DNA from 2 places in the Marinobacter sp. CH_CUG1437-1 genome. Region 1 is predicted to be linked to the other one. Evidence: predicted binding sites of a transcription regulator. Region 1 holds the regulator's gene; the other holds the start of a gene.
The links. Region 1 encodes sigma-54, which starts transcription at its own class of promoters, with help from an activator protein. Its sites were predicted from a motif close to ANTGGCATNNANNTTGCTNT; they were not measured.
Positions count from the first base shown of each region.

Region 1 (7,872 bases):
CAACGTGCGAGAGACCCTGGACATCTGCGAGAACGCCTACATTGTCTCCGGAGGCCACATCATCGCCTCCGGCAATGCCGATGCGATTTTGGCCAACCAGCAAGTCAAGGAAGTCTACCTGGGCGATGAATTCAGGCTGTGACACCGAAAGGCTCATTGTTTTGATGACCTGTAGCAAGTAAACTCGGCAAAGAACTTGCTAGGGTAAAATAAAACGACGGCAAGTAACCGGCATATATAGAATTTTTCACGACTTATGACACAAAGCGCTGATGAGTGACGGATCCTGAACCATGGTTATGAAAGCCTCCTTACAGTTAAAGCTGGGTCAGAGCCTGACCATGACGCCCCAGCTGCAACAGGCGATCCGGCTTCTCCAGCTCTCCACCCTCGACCTCCAACAGGAAATCCAGCAGGCACTGGAATCCAACCCCATGCTGGAGACATCCGAGGACGATGATCAGGCTGACGCAACCGCCGAGAACGACGAGCGCGAGACCAGCGAGAAAGAATCCGCGGCCGAGTCAGCGCCGGAACCTTCGAGCGACTGGGACGAATCAGAGAATGGCCCGGATTGGTCCTCCGAAAACGACATTCCGGACAACATTCCGGACGACCTGCCGGTAGACACCGCCTGGGACGACATCTACCAGTCCGCGCCCGCGCCGGCCGCCCGCAACGACGACGAGAACGATCACGATTTCGAGACCCGCAACTCGCCCACCGAGACACTTCAGGATCACCTGGAATGGCAGCTCAATCTGACCCCGCTGAGTGAACGGGACCAGGCCATTGCCCATGCCCTGATGGACGCTGTGGATGAGCGCGGCTATCTCACCAGTCCTCTGGAAGAAATCCACGCCGGACTGCTGGATGAAAACGAGGAAGACCCTCTTGAACTGGATGAAGTGGAAGCTGTCTTGCACCGTCTCCAGCATTTTGATCCGCCAGGGGTGTTTGCCCGGGATCTTCAGGAATGCCTGCTGATCCAGCTCAACCAGTTACCGCCGGAGACGCCCTGGCTGGCCCAGGCGCGACTGGTGATTACCCACTACATCAATCTGTTGGGCAACCGTGACTACGCCCAGTTGCTGCGGCGCAGCCGTCTGAAAGAAGACCAGTTGCGAGAGGTTCTGGCTCTGATCACAGGGCTCAACCCGCGGCCGGGCGACGTGATTGATCGCGCCGAACCCGACTATGTCATTCCGGACGTTATCGTTCGCAAGCATAATGGCCGCTGGCGTGTTGAGCTGAATCCGGAAATTGCCCCGCGCATTCGGGTGAATGCCAGCTATGCTTCACTTATAAGGCGTGCGGACAGCAGTGCCGACAACACCTACCTGCGTGATCAGTTGCAGGAGGCCAAGTGGTTTATCAAGAGCCTGCAGAGCCGCAATGAAACCCTGTTGAAAGTGGCGACCCGTATTGTCGAACACCAGCAGGGATTCCTGGATCACGGCGAGGAAGCTATGAAGCCGCTGATTCTTTCAGACATCGCCCAGGCGGTAGAAATGCATGAATCGACGATTTCACGGGTAACCACCCAGAAATACATGCATACCCCAAGGGGCATTTTCGAGTTGAAATATTTCTTCTCCAGCCACGTCAGCACTGACGAGGGCGGCGAATGCTCCTCCACGGCCATCCGGGCGATGATCAAGAAGCTCATTGCTGCGGAAACGCCCAAAAAGCCGTTGAGCGACAGTAAAATTGCAGCCATGCTAGGGGAACAGGGAATCAAGGTTGCGCGACGCACCGTTGCCAAGTACCGGGAGGCCATGCACATTCCGCCGTCCAACGAGCGCAAGCGGCTGGTCTGAATACCCCGGTGCGGGACGCAACACCGTATTCGCCGGCGCACAATGCGCCAGCACCCAGACCGGCTCCCGGGAGCCGGCACGATGACAACAGGAGACGCCTATGCAACTCAATATTTCAGGCCATCACGTAGAACTGACTCCCGCACTGAAAGATTACGTTTCAGAGAAGTTCGAAAAGCTCGAGCGTCACTTCGACCACATCAGTAACTGCCAGGTGACCCTGGAAGTGGAAAAGGTGCGCCAGATTGCGGAAGCCACGTTGCACGTAGTTGGTGGTGAGATTCACGCAAAGGCAGAAAACGAGGACATGTACGCAGCCATCGATGCCCTGATCGATAAACTGGACCGCCAGATCCTCAAGCACAAGGAAAAGAATGTAGACCGGATGCACGGAAACGGCTCTCGCTAACTGGCTGTTTTCATGCAAGTCATCTAATCGAGCTGCGACATGAACAACGTGTCGCAGCCTTTTTTTTAACGGAAACGCAGTCGATCCATGAGCGACACATCCCTGACCATAGACACTATTCTTGTTCCGGAGCTCACCCTCTGCAGGGTACCTGCGTCCAGCAAGAAACGGGCCCTGGAGTTTATTGCCGAGCAAATAAACCACCAGGACAACACGCTCAGCGAGACCCAGCTCTTCAACAACCTCATTTCCCGTGAGCGCCTGGGCAGTACCGGCATTGGCCAGGGGATCGCCATTCCCCACTGTCGCCTGGAGGGCCTTGATCACGTGGTGGGCGTTCTGATGACGCTCGAAGAAAGCGTTGAGTTCGACGCCATCGACAATCAGCCGGTGGATCTGATTTTTGCCCTGATCGTCCCGAAAGAGGCAACCAGCGAACACCTGGAGCTGCTCAGCCAACTGGCGGAGAAGTTCAATGAGCGGTCGTTCTGTGATCGCCTCCGGCAATGTGAGGACGCCGGCACGCTGTACCAGCGCATGACCGCCTCAGGCGGCTGATTTTCATTGCAGTGGAGGTGATTTGGTCATGAAGCTGATTATCGTCAGTGGCAGGTCCGGTTCGGGTAAAAGTACCGCGCTTCATGTGCTGGAGGACCTCGGGTTCTACTGCATCGACAATCTTCCCATTGGCTTGCTCTTTCCTCTCACCCGGGAAGCAGCGAGCCAGACCAAGCCCGGCCGGCTCGGCAAGATGGCGGTCAGCATTGATGCGCGCAACCTTTCCGGCGAGCTCGCCAATTTCGAGGAAATTTACCGGCGCCTCCAGGAGACCGGGGTTACCGTTGAAATTATCTTCCTTGATGCCGACGAGCAGTCACTTCTCCAGCGTTTCCACGCTACCCGCAGAAAACACCCGCTGAGTGACGACAAGACCTCCCTCAGGGAAGCCATTACCAGCGAGAAGAAACTGCTTGAACCACTGTCCAAGCTTTCCGACCTGTATGTGAACACCACCGGTATGTCGATGTACGAACTTCGGGATATGGTGAAGCAGCGAGTCGTGGGCCGGAAGGATCAGGAGCTGGCACTGCTGTTCCAGTCGTTTGGCTTCAAGCACGGAGTACCACTGGATTCCGACTATGTTTTCGATGTTCGCTGTTTGCCCAACCCTTACTGGGATACCAGTCTGCGGAAGTACGTGGGCACGGATCAGCCGGTTATCGAATTTCTGGAAAAGGAACCGGCGAGCCGGAAGATGATCGAAGACCTGAAGGCCTTCCTGGATACCTGGCTGCCCTCCTTCGCAGACAGCAATCGCAGCTATATGACGATTTCCATTGGCTGTACCGGCGGCCAGCACCGTTCAGTGTATGTTTGCGAGCAATTGGGCGACTACTTCCGGCAGCGTTACAGCAATGTGCAGGTACGCCATACCGAACTGCCACACCTTCAGACCCGGGAAGAGATCTGATCGAACCATGATTCGCCGCCCGATTACCATTATCAACAAGCTGGGTTTGCACGCGCGCGCCACGGCCAAACTCGTTAACACGGCATCCAGATTCGACAGCAGTGTGCGGATCAGTGGCAAGGGCCGGGATGTGGACGCAAAAAACATCATGCAGGTGATGATGCTGGCCGCCAGCAAAGGGACCGATGTGGAGCTTATTGCCGATGGTCCGGATGAAGAGCAGGCCATAGAAGCCCTGGCCGAACTGATCAACGATTATTTCGGCGAAGGTGAGTAAAATAAACACATGACCGATATTCTGGAAAAAAGCCAGGCCCGCCAGCGCCTTCGCTCACTGAGCGAGGCCCTGGACAGTGGCGCACTGAAACAGGTTGCCCGCATCCTGAACGGTGGCCTGAGCCCCAGTGATATTGCCCATTTGCTCGAATCCTCTCCGCCCCGCCAGCGTGCCCTGCTCTGGAACCTGGTAGACAAAGAGCTGGAGGGCGAGGTTCTCCAGTATCTCAGCGATGATATCCGGGGTTACTTCCTGAGCCAGTTGAACGCCCAGGAACTGGCCGACATCATCGAGGATTTCGAATCCGACGACCTGGCGGACCTGCTGCAGCAGCTGCCGGATACGGTTATCCAGGAAGTCCTGGAGACCATGGACGAGCAGGACCGGCAACGGGTAGAGGAAGTGCTCTCCTACCCGGAGGACACCGCCGGCGGCTTGATGAATACGGACACTATCACGGTGCGTCCGGACATCAGTATTGACGTTGTACTCCGCTACCTGCGCCGACACCGCAACCTTCCCCCCATGACCGACAGTCTGATCGTGGTGAGCCGGCGGGATGATTTCATTGGCATGCTGCCGATTACCAAGATGCTGGTATCCAACCCCGCCTCCACCGTGCGGGAAGTGATGGATACCGACATCGAGCCGATTCCCGTAAGCCTCTCCGACACCAAGGTAGCGACATTGTTTGAACGCTACGATCTTATCTCGGCGCCGGTGGTGAACGAGGAAGGCCGGCTTCTGGGCCGCATCACCATCGACGACGTGGTAGACGTTATCCGGGAGGATGCTGACCACTCCCTGATGAGCATGGCCGGTCTGGACGAGGACGAGGACACCTTCGCGCCGGTGTGGAAGACATCGCGCCGCCGCGCCGTCTGGCTGGGAATCAACCTGATCACCGCCCTGATTGCATCGGCGGTGATCGGTTTATTCGAGGAAACCATCGCCAAGGTAGTCGCTCTGGCGGTGCTGATGCCTATCGTCGCGAGCATGGGCGGCATTGCCGGCAGCCAGACCCTCACCCTCGTCATCCGAGGGATGGCGGTCGGGCAGATCAGCGGTGCCAATGTAAAATGGTTGCTGAACCGAGAATTCCTGTCGGGCATCCTGAATGGAATGCTGTGGGCCGCCGTTGTTGCCGGCGCCGCCATGCTCTGGTTCCAGGATTTGCTGATAGGAGCCATTATCGCTGCCGCGCTGGTGATCAATCTGGTTGCAGCTGCCCTCGTCGGCACGGTTCTGCCACTGTTTCTCAAATCCCGCAACATCGACCCGGCCCTGGCAGGCAGCGTGATTCTCACGACCGTTACGGACGTGGTCGGTTTTATGGCGTTTCTCGGCCTTGCGACGATTTTCTATGCTTAAACGGATGTCGGATTTATGAAAGATCACCAAGACAACGACGCGCCAGAATACGACGGTCCCAGCAAATCCCAGTTGAAACGGGAGATGCATGCCCTGCAGGATCTTGGCAAGCGGATGCTCGATCTGAGCAATGATCAGCTGGAAACGCTGCCAATCAGCGATACACTTCGTGCCGCCATCGAAGAATCCCGGCGCATCCGCCAGAACGAGGCGAAACGGCGGCATCTGCAATACATCGGCAAGGTGATTCGCCAAGAAGATGATCCCGAGGCCCTGGCAAAAGCCATTGATGCCTTCGACGCCGGTAGCGAAGAGCACACCCGCCGGCATCACCTGGCGGAGCGCTGGCGGGATCGAATGATTGCGGAAGGAGACTCGGTTGTTGGGGAATTTTTCAGCTATTGCCCCAGCGCCGACATGCAGCATCTGCGCAACCTTGCCCGCAACGCCCGCAAGGATGTAGAGAAGCAAAAGAACACCGGCCAGGCCCGAAAACTCTTCCGGTACCTTCGGGAATGCATCGACGACGCTGAGGCGATGTGAACCTGTGAAGTCAGGGGCAGATGACGGTTCATCTGCCCTGCTTTCAGCCTTTGAGCCGACGGTGCTCCCACACTGGCATCCGGGTGCGCAGGTTGGCCACCTGATCCAGGTCCAGCTCGGCGGCAACCAGTCCCGGGCCTTCACCCATTTCCGTCACCACCCGCCCCCAGGGATCACAGATCAGGCTGTGGCCATAGGTGCGCCGGCGCTCGCTGTTCTGACCACCCTGGCCCGGCGCCACTACCCATACCTGGTTTTCGATAGCCCGCGCCCGGATCAACGGATACCAGTGAGCATCACCCGTCTGCCAGGTAAAAGCGCTCGGCAGGCAAATCCAGTCCACATTCTGCTCCCGCAACAGCCGGAACAGCTCCGGGAAGCGCAGGTCGTAACAGATCGCCAGCCCCAGCTTCCCGGCGGGCGTGTCCACGGTCACCACCTGCTCGCCGGGCTCGAAGGTGTCGGATTCCCGATACTGGCCATGGGCGTCTTCGACCATGGCGTCGAACAGGTGGATCTTGTCGTAGCGGGCAACTTCCCGGCCCTGATCGTCAAACACCAGGCAGGTCGCCCGAACCCGATCTTCGATCTCGGAGCCATCCGGTCGCTTGGCCACAGGCATTGATCCGCCCACGATCCAGATTCCGAGCTTTCGGGCCTGCTCCGCCAGAAATGCTCTGATTACAGGCTCAGGGCCGGCTTCCTGACGGCCACAATCGATCATCTGAGACGTGGCCAGAACTGCAAAATTCTCTGGCAGCACCGCGACAGAAGCCCCCTCTGCGGCGGCCTCCTTCAACAGCTTTTGCGCTTCAGCCAGGTTGGCCTCGATATCATGGCCGCTGACCATCTGTATGGCCGCAACCCGGTTGGAAACACGCTTGCTCATAACTGCCTCCGCTATTGCCGAACAGAAAACTCACTCACCGGTATCGAAGACCCGCTGCAGATCCACCTCCGGCTCATCCCATGTACCGGTCACACTATAGGTCGCACTGGTCAGCCTGCTAAGAGGATCGCCCAGAATCTTGTCCAGTACAAACAGAGCGCCGCCAATCGGCGCTCCTGCCCCCATAAGCAAAGCGGCCAGGGGTAAGTTCTGGGTCAGGGGTAACACAACCACAAGTCGCATATCCAGATCTTCGCTGGCCATATTGGTGGTACCACTGAGCTTGAAAGCGCCCGATGGGCCCACAATCTGAAGTTCCGGATCCATGGTCAGCAATCCGTTGATAATTTGCGCCTTCCCCGAGATCGCGTCAAAGGCCACGCCCCGCTCATACAGATCAGAGAAGTCGAGCTTCAGCCGGCGCCAGAGTGTGTCGGAGTTCAGCAGATTGAAGACACGGAACAGTTGAGCAGTGTTGTTTCGTTCAAGGATGACCCCCTCATCCAGTCGCAGGCTTACGGAACCGCTGAGTTCGGGTATGGAGAACTCATCCGGGCGGCCGGGCCAGTCCAGGTCCAGCTCGATGTTCGTGCCCTCGTTGGTAACCGGCATTTCGGCATTCAACAATTCATTCAAGTCCGACAGGGCACCACCGGTTATCGAGCCTTTGAACCGGCTGGTTTCACGGTCTCCGACGATGCTCCAGGTCATATCTCCCAGCAGGGTCAGGGAGTTGAGGCGACCCTCGATGTCGTTCACCTGTAGCCGGAAAGGCTCAGGGCGAAGCCGGAAGGCCCACTGCCCCAGGGATTCTTCATTCAGCCGAAGTTCAGCGATCGACACATCGATATCTGGCCAACTGCCCATATCCAGCGCCCGGAAGGCTTCCAGCTGTTCTTCCAGCGTTAATAATTCTTCGGACTCCTCACGGGGGGTCTCGCTACGGACGAGCCGTAGCACCTGAAAATCAGCCTTCACTGTCTCGCCGCTCGTCGGAATCACCAGCCGGCCTTCGGCGCGTCGGGAACTGGTGTTGACCACCCAGCGGTCATCAAGGTCGAGCGCATTGATCTCGATGTCGCTCAGGACCTC
Region 1 is NZ_JAYMEW010000003.1:534,428-542,299, reverse strand. It holds gene lptB (LPS export ABC transporter ATP-binding protein) at 1-142, shown strand, start outside; gene WA411_RS11290 (RNA polymerase factor sigma-54) at 300-1,820, shown strand; gene hpf (ribosome hibernation promoting factor) at 1,921-2,229, shown strand; gene ptsN (PTS IIA-like nitrogen regulatory protein PtsN) at 2,317-2,787, shown strand; gene rapZ (RNase adapter RapZ) at 2,816-3,700, shown strand; gene WA411_RS11270 (HPr family phosphocarrier protein) at 3,708-3,977, shown strand; gene mgtE (magnesium transporter) at 3,987-5,348, shown strand; gene yjgA (ribosome biogenesis factor YjgA) at 5,364-5,891, shown strand; gene WA411_RS11255 (carbon-nitrogen hydrolase family protein) at 5,935-6,780, opposite strand; gene WA411_RS11250 (YhdP family phospholipid transporter) at 6,811-7,872, opposite strand, start outside.

Region 2 (7,872 bases), on a different contig from region 1:
CCGGGCTGGCTTGCTGCGATACGTCGTGAGCTTCCGGCAGAAACAGGATTTCCACGAGCATTGTGTGGAAACGGTGTTTACCGATCTGATGAGCCGATGCAACCCGGAGTCGTTGACTGTCGTTGCCCGATATACGCGGCGGGGCGGGTTGGATATCAACCCCTGGCGGAGCACAGAAACCGGCAAGGGCGCCGGGCCTCGGTTGATACGTCAGTAAGAAGAATTGAGTTGAGCGCAGGGACGCGCCTCAGGAAACATCCTCTTCCCGTCGCAGACGATCGGCGGCGTCTTCCAGGGCAGTCAGGATGGCCTGGCGTTCCTTCTCGGTAATCTTGTCTGAATCCAGATACATGGCAAAGCCACTGTGCTCGTGCTCAAGGAAGCTGCGGTTGGGGCCCATATCGCGCCGGAAATCCACCACCTCATAGATTGGCACCGGTCTGCCGAAACCTTTCACAGTAATTTCGCCCTTGTCCCGGCACATGATCTTGTCCTTGATCAGCGAGAAGGTCTCGTAGGAAACCAGTATTTCACCCGGTTCTGCCAGCGATTCAAGCCGGCTGGCAAGATTCACCTCCTTGCCGATGATGGTGTAGTCCATCCTGTTTTCCGCACCGAAGTTGCCTACGGTTGTGTAGCCGGTGCTGATCCCCATTCGAATTTCCAGCGGGGTCTTGATGCCCTGGCTGCGCCATTTCTGGCGCATGATCTTCATGTGCTTGCGCATCTCGATGGCCATGGAGACGCAGGCAAAAGCGTCCTCCCGCTGGCCCCGGCTGGTTGGGTCGCCAAAGAACACCATGATGGAGTCGCCAACGAATTTGTCGATGGTGCCGCCGTACTTCAGGGCCACTTCCGACATTTCGTTAAAGTAGTGATTCAGTAGTTCGGTCAGGGCTTCAGGCTCCATTTCCTCGGACAGCTCGGTGAAGCCCTTGATGTCAGAGAAGAACACCGCCAGCTTTTTCCGCTGGGTTTCCAGTCGCACATCCCGCTCGCCCGTGAAGATGGACTGCCAAACCTGAGGCGAAAGGTATTTGGAAAGTTTGTGTGAGAGCGCGATGGACTGCTCACGCTGATTCTGGATCTGGGTCTTTGCCAGCATGAGTGCGCGTGCCTGCTGGTGCGAGTAGTAGGCTGTGACACAGATATAAAGCCCGGTTGAGAGAATCGACACAATGCTGGTGAGCAGAGGCGAGTGTGGACCGTCCGCCGGCCCAAGGATAGCGACAGAACCAGCAATGGCTGCGGCCATGAAGACGGTGCCCATAAGCCACTGGCGGATGCCGCCGACAATCAGGCAGCTGAACATCAACATCAGCGCGACCGCCAGGGAGGGAATAACGATCAGCCCGATGCAGCCGATAAACGCGCCGCCGACAACACAATCGAAAATCAGCATCTTCTGTCGAATGCGTGGGGAATTTCTGAGGAACGTCCGACGGGTCAGGGCGTGGGCTATGTGGGGCCAGGTGAGCGCGCCGGCCACCAGCCAAAGCAGCCAATGGGCAAAGACACCTTGCAGAACACCGGTTACGATAATGGCGGCGGTTGAGGTATAGGCCAGGATCCGACCGTTGTAATCGGGCATTGGCGGAATGGCAATCGGGTTGCCCGATGCCTCAGACGCCAGGGATCTGCCTGCGGAGCTGCTGGCATTGCGCAAGTCTGCCGGAGCGCTCATCATTTCAGAAACGGATCCTGCCAATTAGCATGTCACGGAACATGACCCAGTCGCCCATCAGGCTGTACAGTGGGTACTTGAAAGTAGCGGGTCGGTTTTTCTCAAACTTGAAATGGCCTACCCAGGCAAAGCCATAGCCAATAACGGGCAGAGCCAGAAGCCACAAGAGCTTGCCTGACGTCAGGGCCCACAGGGCCACGATCAGAACCAGCAGGCTGCCGACAAAGTGCAGACGGCGACAGGTCACGTCGCTGTGTTCTTCAAGGTAGTAAGGATAGAATTCGGAAAAGCTGTTGAAGGTTTGCTGGTTGCTCATTGTGTTGCCACTCATCGTTGTACGACCGCGTCATTTATAATTGTTGGCAGACCCGACTACGACCAAAGGTTAACAGCATTACGTACAAGCCACAATTCACAGCCGGGAATTATGGTCGTACCGAATTTTTGAAATCCATCAGAACAGCGATCAGACAGCGAGCAGATATGATAGCAGTTACCGATTTCCTTCTTAGCCGTTCGTCAGAGCCCAGGCTGGAGTCGCCTGCACCGGACCCGGCAACCCTTGACCGTGCGTTTGCCTGCGCCGCTCGCGCTCCTGACCACGCGCTGCTGAGACCCTGGCGTTACCTGGTTATAGAGGGCGAAGGCCTTGAGGCGCTGGGCGAACTGTTTGCCGCCACCTGCGCCAATAACAGCGACGAGAAAGAGATCGAGAAGCTCAGGCGTGCACCTCTCAGGGCGCCAATGGTGATCGTGGGTATCGCATCGCCCAGAACGCATCCCAAAGTACCTGAAGTCGAGCAGTTGATGTCCGCCGCAGCCGGCATGAGTTTTATTGAGCTTGCCTTGCAGGATGCCGGTTACGGAGTGATGTGGAGAACGGGCGGTGTTGCCTACCATTCCTCGGTTCACGCCGGGCTGGGGCTGGAAGAGCATGAGCAGATCGTCGGCTTTCTCTACACCGGAACAGTCTCCGCCTCCAAACCGGCGGTTCCCAGGCCGGCGGTTGATGAATTTGTGAGTCACTGGCCCTGATACGCTGCCCGAATTCCCCCGGTCCTCGCCGGGGGAAGCAGCTTGCCGCTTTTTCCTGTCCGCTCCTTGTGTACTTTTCCCTGACAATTGATTTGCCACTGGCCAGGGCCCGCCAATACTGACTTTCCTGACAAATTTACGCTCCACCTGAATTCTGGCATCCAGCTTGCTTCAGCCCTCTCAAAGAGCACAGCCGGCAAAAACAGCTCGGCATACCAGTGCAGTTTTCGGGAGGCAACATGGCAATTACGTTTGATTCGGCTCTGGGCATTCATCAACACGCGGTTGAAGCGCGTGTTAAACGCGCCGAAGTTCTGGCAAACAACCTGGCGAACGCCGACACCCCGGGCTTCAAGGCGCAGGATCTGGATTTTCAGGCAATGATGCGGAAGGCTCAGGAGCAGGTCAGCGGATTCCAGATGGCCAAAACCCATGACGCGCATATGGATACCTCGCCATCGGCCTCGGAAAGCGATTTGATGTATCGGGTTCCCCATCAGCCGTCGGTTGACGGCAATACGGTAGACGCCCAGCAGGAGCAGACCCGTTTCATGCGCAACGCAATGGATTTCCAGGCCAGTTTCCAGTTTTTGAACAGCAAGTTCAGCGGTTTGACCAAAGCCCTCAAGGGCGAATAAGCCGCAGTCACAGGATTAGCGAAGGAGAATTCTCATGTCACTGGGCAGCATTTTTGACATCGCCGGTTCCGGCATGACCGCGCAATCACTGCGGCTGAACACAACCGCGTCGAACATCGCCAATGCGGAGACCGCAAGTTCCAGCACGGGCGAAACCTATCGGGCCCGAAAGCCGGTTTTCTCGGCCATTCAGCAGTCCATGATGAACCCCGGGCAGGGCGGTTTTCCGATGGCTGCCGATGAGGGGCCAGGCGCGGGTGTAAGAGTTGAGGGTATTGTTGAGAGCGATGCTGAACTGCAGATGCGTTACGAGCCCCATCACCCGGCGGCCAATGAAGACGGATATGTCTATTACCCCAACGTGAATGTGGTCGAAGAGATGGCGGACATGATGTCGTCGTCCAGAAGTTTCCAGATGAATGTGGATGTCATGAACACTGCCAAGTCCATGATGCAGCGCATTCTGACTCTTGGTCAGCAGTAACAGGGTGAGGAGCACAACATGACTGCAGTGAATGCAACAGATGCGTCGGATGTTCTGAGCCAGTACCAGCTGAAGCAGCAGAATGGCGGCCAGGGCACCAGCGAGCTGGGCCGGAATGAGTTTATGGAACTGATGCTGGCGCAGCTGAAAAACCAGAACCCGTTGGAGCCGCAGGACAACGGTGAATTCATCTCCCAGCTGGCGCAGTTCAGTTCGCTGGAGGAGATGCAGAATCTCTCCGGTACGGTTGAGGATGTGGTTGGGCAGTTCCGATCCACTCAGGCGCTCCAGGCGTCGGCCATGGTGGGCAAAACCGTGCTGGCGCCTTCCCAGATCGGGATCCTGGGTGCCGAAGGTGAAATTACCGGAACCATTGAAGTGCCCGCCTCCACGGGCGGCCTGCGCCTGTCCATCGAAGGACAGAACGGTGAGCGGGTACGGCAGATTGATATGGGCACTAGCCAGGCAGGTGTTGTGTCCTTCCGCTGGGATGGTCAGGACGGCAACGGCAATCCCTTGCCGCCGGGCCCCTACCGAATTGTGGCAGAAGCTTCCTATCCCGATGGGCCGCAGCAGCTGGGCACCATGGTGAGTGCCAATGTGGATAGCGTGTCACTGGGCCAGAGCGGCTCGATAACACTGAATCTTGCGGGCATGGGCTCTATTGCCCTGTCTGATGTGAAACAAATTAACTGAGACCGGTGAGACACCAAGGGGTGAACCATGGCATTTAATACAGGTTTGAGCGGCCTTCGTGCGGCATCGGTGGATCTGGACGTCACCGGCAACAACATTGCGAACGCCAGCACCGTTGGCTTCAAGGGCAGTAAGGCCCAGTTCGGCGATCTCTACGCCAGTGGCTTTTTGAGCGCCGGCACCAACCCGATCGGTGACGGTGTTCGGGTCCAGGACGTAAAGCAGTCTTTCGGCCAGGGCAATATCAGCTTCACGGACAATGGTCTGGATATGGCGATTGCGGGCGATGGTTTCTTTATCCTGAATAACGGCGGTGAAATTCGTTATTCCCGTGCAGGGCAGTTCGGCATTGATAAGGACGGCTTTGTAACGAACAACCAGAATATGCGGGTGCAGGGATACACCGCCGATGAAGACGGTAACCTTTCCGGTATTCGAGGCGATCTGCAGATTGAAACCGACAACCTGGCGCCACGCCGGACCACAAATCTCGTTTCAGATCTGAACCTGGATTCGCGGGAGCCCGTGCTTGAAACCCGGGTTCGGGACATCGGGCCAATTGCCGCAACGGATCTGCAGGGTGAGAGTTTTGATGTGCTTTATAACGATGGTACGCCGGACTTCAACGTAACCATCGGGGCTACAGCGACAGCCCGAGAGGCGGCCGCCGCAATTAACGATGCGCCTGGCCTCAGCGCGTCTGCCACCACGACCGTGACGTTTGATGGTGCCAATCAACTTGATGACACTTACATCTCGAACGCGGGCCCGGGTAATTTTGCATTCAGTCTGAGCATCAATGGCTCTCCGCTTGCCCTGGATACCAGCAATATCACATCGCTGCAGGATCTCGTCGACTCTATCAATAATTCCTCTGAGACCGCCATTTCAGCATCGATGGTGGATGACGGTTCGGGCAGCAATAATGTGCTGCGTGTGATTCATAACCAGGGCGAGACGCTGAGCTTTTCCTTCGATGACGACGGCGATCTCAGTAACGGGGGTGAAACCTCCGATACGGTTCTCGGTGACGTGAATGCGACGGCGGACAGAGTTGTTTCCGGCATTGATGATGCCTCCAATGGCGATTTTGAGACGGCATTTAATAGCTCTCCAATCCGGATAACCAATGAGTTCAACCCTCTGGATCAGCGGACCTACAACCACGCCACCTCTACCACCATCTACGACAGCCTGGGCAACTCCCACGAGTTCACCCAGTTCTTCGTAAAGGAGCCTTCTCCGGGCAGTGGTGTCGGTGTAAGTGAGTGGTCGGTTTACCTGCAGATTGATGGGGAAATGGTCGCTGGCACAGACACTACGCCCTATACGGCCCGTTTTGATCAGAACGGAAACCTGCAATCAATTGATGGTGACCCGGCCGGCGAGATCGTGATCACCGATTGGGTTCCTAAGGACGAGAACGGCCAGCCAAATGGGGCAGATGGTCCTCCTGCGGACCCAACCTCGGTGGTGACTCCGATTCCGGAACCGCCTACATCTTCCGCATTTGTATTGAACCTTGCTGACACTACTCAGTATGGGGCGGCATTCGGTGTAAACGATCAGCAGCAGAACGGTTACACAACGGGCCGTCTCTCAGGCCTGGACGTATCGGATCAGGGTGTTCTCTTCGCCCGATATACCAATGGCCAGTCACAGGCTCTCGGTCAGGTTGCTTTGGCTTCCTTCAATAACACAAACGGACTGTCGCCTGTGGGGGATACGTCCTGGGTCGAAACCTTCGAATCGGGCCAGCCAATCATCGGCGCCCCGGATACAGGGACTCTGGGCTCTATTAAAGCCAGCTCAGTGGAAGAATCCAACGTGGATCTCTCGGCCGAACTGGTCAACCTGATCATCGCCCAGCGAAACTATCAGGCCAACGCCAAGACCATCGAAACCTCCGATGCGGTCACCCAGACCATCATCAACCTCCGTTAATATCGCGATCTAGCGAACATGGCATGACTCCTGCAGGAAGACTGGAAACAGTCAAAATTCCGGCAGGAGTTTTCCCATGGACAAAGCCCTCTACATCGGTATGTCAGGCGCCAAGCAGAATATGCTGGCCCAGCAGGCCCATGCCAATAACCTGGCGAACGTCAGTACCACCGGCTTCAAGAAAGACTTCGCCCAGGCCCGCAGTATGCCTGTCTACGGGGAACATCATCCCACCCGCGCCTATGCCATGACAGAAAGACCCGGCACCGACCTTTCCGCCGGTGCGCTGATGGAAACCGGGCGCAAGCTGGATGTGGCGGTAGAAGGTGAGGGGTGGCTTGCCATCCAGAACGATCAGGGCGAGGAGGTCTTCACCCGCAGCGGCAGCCTTCAGGTGGATGTCAACGGCCTGGTGCGCCTGGCCAACGGCGAACTGGTGCTGGGCAATGGCGGGCCGGTGGCGCTTCCCCCGTTTGACAACGTCGAAATTGGCGCCGATGGCACCGTTTCAATTGTTCCTGTGGGTGGTCCACCGGACCAGCTGGTGGAAGTGGACCGGCTGAAACTGGTCAGCCCGCCCCCGGAAGCCCTGGAAAAAGGTCTCGATGGGCACATGCGCCGCAAGCCGGATCAGGCTGTGGATGGTCCGGAACCACCGGATGCAAACCAGCGGGTCGCTTCCGGATTCCTTGAAAGCTCCAACGTGAATGCGGTGGAAGAAATGATCTCGAACCTTCAGCTGTCCCGGCAATACGAGATGCAGGTGAAGGTCATGACCACCGCCAATGAGAATTCCGAAGCAACGGCACGGCTGTTGCAAAACCTTTAAGTAACGACTGAACACATTGGCCTGGCGGGCCTGAAGCGGCAAAAAATGGCCGCCTGACTGCCCGCCGGCAAGGAGTAAGCAGCATGCATCCAGCACTTTGGGTCAGCAAGACCGGGTTGAGCGCTCAGGACACCAACATGTCCACCATTTCCAACAACCTGGCGAACGTCAATACCACTGGCTTCAAGCGGGACAGGGCCGTGTTCCAGGACCTTCTGTACCAGATCAATCGGCAACCCGGTGGTCTGACAACCCAGAACTCTGAACTGCCCTCTGGTCTCCAGTTGGGTACGGGTGTGCGGGTTGTCGGCACCGCCAAGCAGTTCTCCCAGGGCAACCTGCAGATCACCGAGCAGCCCCTGGATATGGCCATCAACGGACGTGGTTTCCTCCAGGTTCAGTTGCCCGATGGGCAGATTGCCTACACCCGGGACGGTCAGTTCCAGCTCAACGCCAATGGGGACGTAGTCAACCCGGATGGCTACCCGCTGGAACCAGCCATCAACGTGCCGGAGAACGCCACCAACATAACCATTGGCAAGGATGGCACCGTCACGGCAGT
Region 2 is NZ_JAYMEW010000004.1:92,058-99,929, reverse strand. It holds gene queF (NADPH-dependent 7-cyano-7-deazaguanine reductase QueF) at 1-217, shown strand, start outside; gene WA411_RS12510 (adenylate/guanylate cyclase domain-containing protein) at 248-1,687, opposite strand; gene WA411_RS12505 (Mpo1-like protein) at 1,689-2,000, opposite strand; gene WA411_RS12500 (nitroreductase family protein) at 2,168-2,719, shown strand; gene flgB (flagellar basal body rod protein FlgB) at 2,959-3,357, shown strand; gene flgC (flagellar basal body rod protein FlgC) at 3,392-3,841, shown strand; gene WA411_RS12485 (flagellar hook assembly protein FlgD) at 3,860-4,537, shown strand; gene WA411_RS12480 (flagellar hook protein FlgE) at 4,565-6,481, shown strand; gene WA411_RS12475 (flagellar basal body rod protein FlgF) at 6,558-7,310, shown strand; gene flgG (flagellar basal-body rod protein FlgG) at 7,394-7,872, shown strand, end outside.
Region 2: the regulator sigma-54 is predicted to act here: its motif matches at 2,873-2,892, upstream of flgB (flagellar basal body rod protein FlgB).